DNA from 2 places in the Serratia sp. YWN4 genome. Region 2 is predicted to be linked to the other one. Evidence: predicted binding sites of a transcription regulator. Region 2 holds the regulator's gene; the other holds the start of a gene.
What was found. Region 2 encodes sigma-54, which starts transcription at its own class of promoters, with help from an activator protein. Its sites were predicted from a motif close to GTTGGCACANNTTTCGCTNT; they were not measured.

Region 1 (4,215 bases), 550 kb from region 2:
TTCGGACGGGAAACCGCCAGTTCGAAACCTTCACGACGCATGTTCTCGATCAGTACCGACAGGTGAAGTTCACCACGGCCTGAAACGCGGAATGCATCAGCATCTGCCGTTTCTTCAACGCGCAATGCCACGTTGTGTACCAGCTCTTTGTTCAGGCGCTCAAGGATCTGACGTGAAGTCACATACTTGCCTTCTTTACCGCAGAACGGTGAGGTGTTGACGTTAAAGAACATGCTTACGGTCGGTTCATCAACCGACAGCGCAGGCAGTGCTTCTACCGCGTTCACATCACAGATGGTATCGGAGATGTTCAGTTCACCCAGACCGGTGATAGCGATGATGTCGCCCGCTTCAGCAACGGTGGCTTCGATACGCTCCAGGCCCATGTGGGTCAGCACTTTACCGATTTTACCGTTACGGGTTTTGCCTTCGCTGTCGATCACAGTGATCTGCTGGTTAGGCTTCACTTTGCCGCGCTTGATGCGGCCGATGCCGATCACGCCAACGTAGTTGTTGTAGTCCAGCTGAGAGATTTGCATCTGGAATGGAGCATCCATCTCAACCTGCGGCGCAGATACGTGGTCAACGATCGCCTGATACAGCGGGGTCATGTCTTCGGCCATCTCGTTATGGTCGAGACCTGCGATACCCAGCAGTGCAGAGGCATAGATAATTGGGAAGTCGAGCTGTTCGTCGGTGGCGTCCAGGTTAACGAACAGATCGAAGACCTGATCAACCACCCAGTCAGGACGCGCGCCAGGGCGGTCAACCTTGTTGATGACCACGATCGGTTTCAGACCGTTAGCGAACGCTTTCTTGGTCACGAAACGGGTTTGCGGCATTGGGCCATCCATCGCATCCACGACCAGCAGCACCGAGTCGACCATTGACATCACTCGCTCTACCTCACCGCCGAAGTCGGCGTGTCCTGGGGTATCCACGATGTTGATGCGGTAGTCTTTCCAATTAATGGCGGTGTTTTTTGCGAGGATGGTAATCCCACGCTCTTTCTCCAAATCGTTGGAGTCCATTACGCGTTCTGTTGCTTCTGTACGCTCTCCGAAAGTACCGGATTGTTGCAGCAACTTGTCAACCAGGGTGGTTTTACCATGGTCAACGTGGGCAATAATGGCGATGTTACGCAAATTTTCGATCACAGCTTTGCCTCAGGCATTAGAAATAGCGCGCTATTGTACACGTATTAAGCGAGGGACTAAACAAGATCACAACACTCTCTTATAAACAACTGTGTACAGGTCAGTTTGTGATCTCATTCACGGTGCAAAAAGCAGCGATCGAGAGCGTTTTGCACCATTTAAGTGCCCCAACAGGCATTATTTGCACCACAGCAGTGCATTGCATCACTCATGGTGCATATTAGGGATGGGTAAAACCCGCGCAGAAAGGCGATTATTTCGCTTTTAAAAAGTTGGCACAGTTTTCGCTTTAGTCTACACAAGGCGAAATCAAGCCAGTTTCCACAGATTCGTTCCACGACGACGACAACGATAAATCCGGGAGAGTTAAGTATGTCCGCTGAACACGTTTTAACGATGCTGAATGAGCATGAAGTGAAATTTGTAGACCTGCGCTTCACTGACACCAAGGGTAAAGAACAGCACGTCACCATCCCTGCTCATCAGGTAAATGCCGACTTCTTCGAAGAAGGTAAAATGTTTGACGGCTCCTCGATCGGTGGTTGGAAGGGCATCAACGAATCTGACATGGTGCTGATGCCAGACGCCAGCACCGCGGTGCTGGATCCGTTCTTTGAAGAAACCACGCTGATCATTCGCTGTGACATCCTCGAGCCAGGCACCATGCAGGGCTATGACCGTGACCCGCGTTCGATCTCCAAGCGTGCAGAAGATTTCCTGCGCTCTTCCGGCATTGCAGATACCGTGCTGTTCGGGCCAGAACCAGAATTCTTCCTGTTTGACGACGTGCGTTTCGGCAGCAGCATCCGTGGTTCCCACGTGAGCATCGATGACATCGAAGGCGCCTGGAACACCAGCACCAAATACGAAGGCGGTAACAAAGGCCACCGTCCACCGGTTAAAGGCGGTTACTTCCCAGTACCACCGGTCGACTCTTCACAGGACATCCGTTCCACCATGTGCTTGACCATGGAAGAAATGGGTCTGGTGGTTGAAGCTCACCACCACGAAGTGGCCACCGCAGGTCAGAACGAAGTGGCAACCCGCTTCAACACCATGACCAAGAAAGCCGACGAAATCCAAATCTACAAATACGTGGTGCACAACGTGGCTCACGCATTTGGTAAAACCGCAACCTTTATGCCAAAACCGATGTTCGGTGATAACGGTTCCGGTATGCACTGCCACATGTCGCTGTCCAAGAACGGTGTTAACCTGTTCGCTGGCGACAAATACGGCGGCCTGTCTGACATCGCGCTGTTCTACATCGGCGGTATCATCAAGCACGCTAAAGCGATCAACGCTCTGGCTAACCCGACCACCAACTCTTACAAACGTCTGGTCCCAGGTTACGAAGCACCGGTGATGCTGGCTTATTCTGCCCGTAACCGTTCAGCGTCTATCCGTATTCCAGTGGTTGCCAGCCCGAAAGCTCGCCGTATCGAAGCGCGCTTCCCGGATCCAGCGGCTAACCCATACCTGTGCTTCGCAGCCTTGCTGATGGCGGGTCTGGACGGCGTGATCAACAAGATCCATCCTGGCGATGCCATGGACAAAAACCTGTATGACCTGCCGCCGGAAGAAGAAGCTGAGATTCCAAAAGTGGCTGGCTCACTGGACGAAGCGATGGCTGCACTGAACGAAGACCGCGAGTTCCTGACCCGTGGTGGCGTGTTCACTGACGACGCGATCGATGCTTACATCGAACTGCGTAAAGAAGAGATGGACCGCGTTCGCATGACGCCACACCCAGTAGAGTTTGAACTGTACTACAGCGTTTAAGTAATACCTTGCGCCGTCCGCGGATGGCGCACCGGTTTCAGTTGCCGTTTTTTTGTTGCCGTGGAAACTTTTTAGCCCATCTCTGATGGGCTTTTTTCTCCACCGTATTATTTCATACCGCGATAGTGCTGGATGGAGTAGGATGGATGCACTAAAAAGGTGCAGACGTCTGCTGTGCCCAATAGATTTTATGGTATAGCTAGGCGGCAACCGAGCGCATCCCCAAGAGCTTGGTCGGCCAAGTGACTGGAGCAAGCAAGGGCGGCCAACAACGCTGTGCCTTGAAAGATGAAGGGCATGTATGGCAACTGGCAAGCTACCCGATGCTGGGCAGATCCTCAATTCTCTGATCAATAGCATCCTGCTGTTGGATGACCGGCTTGCTGTTCATTACGCCAACCCGGCGGCGCAACAACTGCTGGCACAAAGCTCCCGTAAACTCTTCGGTACGCCACTGCCTGAATTACTGGGCTATTTTTCGCTGAACATCGATCTGATGCGCGAGAGCCTCAATGCAGGCCAAGGCTTTACCGACAATGAAGTGACCCTGGTGGTCGACAGCCGTGCGCACATCCTCTCCCTGACCGCCCAAGCGCTGCCTGAAGGCTTTATCCTGATCGAGTTGGCACCAATGGATAACCAGCGCCGATTGAGCCAGGAACAGTTGCAGCACGCTCAACAGGTGGCAGCGCGCGATCTGGTGCGCGGATTGGCGCATGAAATCAAAAATCCGCTCGGTGGCTTGCGTGGCGCAGCCCAACTGCTGGCCAAGGCGCTGCCCGATCCGGCGCTGACCGAATACACCAAGGTGATCATCGAGCAGGCCGATCGGCTGCGTAACCTGGTGGATCGCTTGTTGGGGCCACAGCGGCCAGGCCAGCATATTACCCAGAGCATTCATCAGGTTGCAGAGCGTGTTTGCCAATTGGTGTCGTTGGAAAAACCGGATAACGTCACGTTGGTGCGTGATTACGATCCCAGCCTGCCAGAACTGGCACACGATCCAGACCAGATAGAACAGATCTTGCTCAACATTACCCGCAACGCCCTGCAGGCGCTGGGCCGCGCCGGTGGCACCATCACGTTGCGCACGCGTACCGCGTTTCAGATCACCCTGCACGGCACGCGCTACCGGCTGGCAGCGCGCATTGATATCGAAGATGACGGCCCTGGCGTACCGGCGCTGCTGCAAGACACCCTGTTCTATCCGATGGTCAGCGGCCGCGAGGGGGGGACCGGCCTGGGATTATCTATCGCCCGTAATCTTATCGATCAG
Region 2 (4,215 bases):
CTTATCGCCACCGTTAGGATCTTTTATTATCCAGGCCGTAGCCTGGATGCATTATCAGTAAAACAGTAGCTTTTTCATGGCTGAAAGTCACGCCAGCCAACGGTTATTCGGTGATAATCTGATAAAGTTCGTCGTCGGTCTGCGCAGCCCGCAGGCGGCGGCAGACGGTTTTGTCCGCCAGCCGTTTGGCGACCAGCGACAGCGTATGCAAATGCGTTTTGCACTGATCGGCCGGGACCAGCAAGGCGAACAGCAGATCGACCGGCTGGTTGTCAATGGCGTCAAAGGCGATGGGTTGTTCCAGACGGATAAACACGCCAACGGCACGCAGGGTGTCCTCTTCCAGCTTGCCATGGGGGATCGCGATACCGTTGCCGATACCGGTACTGCCCATGCGCTCCCGGGTGAGAACTGCCTCAAACACCACCTGCGAAGGCAGGTTGAGCTGCTTGGCGGCCAATTCGCTGATAATTTCCAACGCCCGTTTCTTGCTGGTGCAGTGTACCGAGCTTTTGGTGCACTCGATGTTTAATACCGAGCTTAATTGCATTATTTCGTTGTTCATCTCATCTTCACTTAAAAAACCTCATCGAACGCTGTGACTGGCGATTTGAAACCACCGCGGGTGGTGTGCAAACTGCCTGTGCCGATTACGCTTAATGAATCGGTTTTTTTCGCCGGTGTAACCCTGATGGCTGATCGGCGAGCCCATTCAGGGTAACACGCCGAGGGTTGCCTGGTAGCCAATGACTACAATTTGGGCTGCTTTCGCTAAGGCGATTGCGGCCTTAATGTCAGTGCTGCTTGAGTTTGTCTTTATGCTTGTTCAATTGGCGCGCCAGTTTATCGATCAGGCAGTCAATTGCGGCATACATATCTTCTTTTTCCGAGGTGGCGTGCAACTCGCCTCCATTCACATGCACCGTTGCTTCAGCAATCTGCTGCACTTTTTCCACACTGAGAACGACATACACCTGATTAATGCGATCAAAATACTGTTCGAGTTTGGCGAACTTGGTGTTCACGAACTCACGCATGGGTTCAGTGACTTCGATGTGGTGTCCGGTAATGTTGAGCTGCATAATGTCTTCCTTCTCTATTGAGGTCAAATCAACTGTTTGCGCTGATTTGACGGCGGGATGGACAAAGACTCTCGGTACTTGGCAACGGTGCGGCGTGCCACCATGATCCCCTGATCGGAAAGTATAGTGGTCAGTTTGCTGTCGCTAAGCGGTTTAGCGGGGTTTTCCGCCGCAATCAATTTCTTCACCAACGCACGGATCGCCGTGGAGGAGGCTTCGCCGCCGCTGTCGGTATTCACATGGCTGGAGAAGAAATATTTCAATTCAAAAATGCCTCGCGGGCTGTGCAGAAACTTCTGCGTGGTCACGCGCGAGATGGTCGATTCGTGCATCTCCACGACCTGGGCAATATCGGCCAGCACCATGGGTTTCATAAATTCTTCCCCCTGTTCAAAGAACGCTTCCTGCTGATCGACAATGCAGCGGGTCACTTTGAGCAGAGTCTCGTTCCGGCTTTCCAGGCTTTTAATCAGCCATTTCGCTTCCTGTAGATTGCTGCGGATAAACTGGCCGTCGGCATCGTTGCGCACGTTATTCCCAAGCGCCGCATACTGCTGGTTGATCTTCAGCCGTGGGATGCTGTCGGTATTGAGTTCAACCTGCCATTTATCTTGTACCTTGCGCACCAGCACATCCGGGATCACATACTCTGATTCACCGGTGTTGATCGACTGACCAGGGCGCGGATCGAGCGACTGGATCAGCGCCATCGCTTCTTTCAGTGTATCTTCTTTTAAGCGAGTTGTTCGTATCAGGCTGCGAAAGTCGTGATTGGCCAGCAAATCCAGATGATGACTGACGATTAATTGTGCTTCGGCCAGATAAGGCGTGTCTTTGGCGTATTGAGAAAGCTGGATCAGCAGGCAATCACGCAGATCGCGCGCGGCAACGCCGATCGGATCAAAGCGCTGTACGCGTTTCAATACCGCTTCGACTTCGTCCATGGTCACATTGTCATCACCGAGGCTTTCCAGAATATCTTCCAGCGGCACGGTGAGATAGCCGGTATCATCAACGGCGTCGACGATCGAGGTGGCAATGGCCGCGTCGGTATCGGAAAACGGCGTTAAATCCACCTGCCACATCAGATAGTCCTGCAACGTCTGGGTGGTTTCTCCCTGGTAGACCGGGAGTTCATCATCGCTGTAATCGATGCTGTTACCGGACGGAGTCCCTGCGGTGTAGATTTCGTCCCAGGTGGCATCCAGAGGCAGCTCTTCGGGCATATCCTTCTGTTCCAGCGCTTCACGGGTATCCAGCGCTTCGGTCTCGGGCCGTTCTTCGGTGTCGATCTCGTCGTGCAGGTCGGTTTGTTCAAGCAGTGGGTTGCTCTCTAACGCCAGTTGGATTTCCTGCTGGAGCTCAAGCGTGGACAGTTGCAGCAGACGTATCGCCTGCTGTAACTGGGGAGTCATCGCCAATTGTTGGCTGAGCCTGAGTTGCAAACCTTGCTTCATAATCTTCAGGTTACTTCCGTTAGCTAGAACCTAGAGGCGGAATTCTTCGCCCAGATAAACGCGTTTCACTTGCTCATCGGCCAGAATAGCATCTGGCGTGCCATGGGCAATCAATTTGCCTTGGCTGACGATGTAGGCGCGTTCACACACGTCCAGCGTTTCGCGCACGTTGTGGTCAGTGATCAGCACGCCCAGGCCGCTGTCACGCAGGTGCTCGATGATTTTCTTGATATCGATAACGGAAATCGGGTCAACCCCGGCAAAGGGTTCATCCAGCAGGATGAATTTCGGATTGGCGGCCAGCGCCCGGGCAATTTCCACGCGGCGGCGTTCACCACCGGAAAGTGACTGGCCCAGGTTGTCGCGCAGATGAGAAATATGAAACTCTTCCATCAGCTCTACCGCACGATCGGCGCGCTGTTCACTGGTGAGATCGTCACGGATCTCCAGCACGGCCATCAGGTTGTCGTAAACGCTCAGGCGACGGAAGATCGAGGCTTCCTGTGGCAGATAGCCGATACCGCGGCGCGCACGCGCATGCAGCGGCAGAATACTGATGTCTTCTTCATCGATGGCGATACGCCCGGCATCGCGCTGAACGATACCCACGACCATGTAGAAAGTGGTGGTCTTACCGGCACCGTTTGGGCCTAGCAGGCCGACGATTTCGCCGGATTTCACTTTCAGGCTGACGTCTTCAACGACTTTGCGGCCTTTATAGGCTTTCGCCAGATGTTCTGCGATGAGTGTTGCCATAAGTGATTAGTTACTCTTCTTTTGACCGTTTTTGTCTTGCAATTGTGATGGCACCAGCACCGTGGTCACGCGTTTGCCTTTATCGCTGAACGCCTGCATCTGCTGCTGTTGCACCAGATAGGTGATGCGATCGCCCTGCACATTGCTATCGAGCTGCTCCAGATAGGCATTGCCGGTGAGCGTGACTAACTGGGTGGCAACGTCGTAACGAACTTTCTGCGCATGGCCTTTCACCGGCTTGCCGTTATCCTGCATCTGGTAAAACGTGACCGGAGTGCCAAAGGCTTCAATGTAGGTCTTGTTCTGATCGCCGCCAGGGCGAGTGACCACCACTTTATCGGCTTTGATCTCAATGGTGCCCTGCTTGATCACCACTTCGTCGGTAAAGGTGCTGACGTTGCTCTGCATATCCAGCGATTGTTTCAGTGAATTGATATTCACCGGCTGATCGGCGTCGGATTTCAACGCCAGAACCGGAGTGCTGGCGGTCAAAACGAGGCTGGCGATCAACAGATTACGGAGTTGTTTTTTGGTTCTGAATTTCATAGTTGGTCTTGACCTTATCAATCAGCTCAGCGGTTTTGTCCCGCAAGTTCCCACGCATTCTCATGCCGTTAGAGGTAAAATTGGTCCCGAACAGGGTCACTTCATCATCGGAATAGACATCCTGTGTGACCAGATTAACCCGAGCATTGTCCGTTTTGATTTTTTCTAGTTGCGAGGTGGTGGTCAGGCTGTTCACCTCAACGTGGCCGTACAGATACAGCATACGATCCTTGGTCAGCTTGGCGCGATCGGCACGTACCGACCAGGTGGCCACGGCATTCTGATCAAACAGCGTCATCACCGGCTGGGTGAACCAGCTTAATTCATCAGCGGTGTAATACTTCACCTCTTCGGCCACCAGTTTATAGTTCAGC

Region 1: glnA (glutamate--ammonia ligase) is a predicted target of sigma-54. The motif match lies at 1,429-1,448, and genes of this name have one in related genera.

The regions. Positions count from the first base shown of each region.
Region 1 covers NZ_CM147696.1:38,387-42,601, reverse strand. Annotated here, with positions in the region: gene typA (ribosome-dependent GTPase TypA) at 1-1,157, opposite strand, end outside; gene glnA (glutamate--ammonia ligase) at 1,530-2,939, shown strand; gene glnL (nitrogen regulation protein NR(II)) at 3,241-4,215, shown strand, end outside.
Region 2 covers NZ_CM147696.1:593,159-597,373, forward strand. Annotated here, with positions in the region: gene ptsN (PTS IIA-like nitrogen regulatory protein PtsN) at 104-565, opposite strand; gene hpf (ribosome hibernation promoting factor) at 795-1,082, opposite strand; gene rpoN (RNA polymerase factor sigma-54) at 1,106-2,539, opposite strand; gene lptB (LPS export ABC transporter ATP-binding protein) at 2,570-3,295, opposite strand; gene lptA (lipopolysaccharide ABC transporter substrate-binding protein LptA) at 3,302-3,841, opposite strand; gene lptC (LPS export ABC transporter periplasmic protein LptC) at 3,810-4,215, opposite strand, start outside.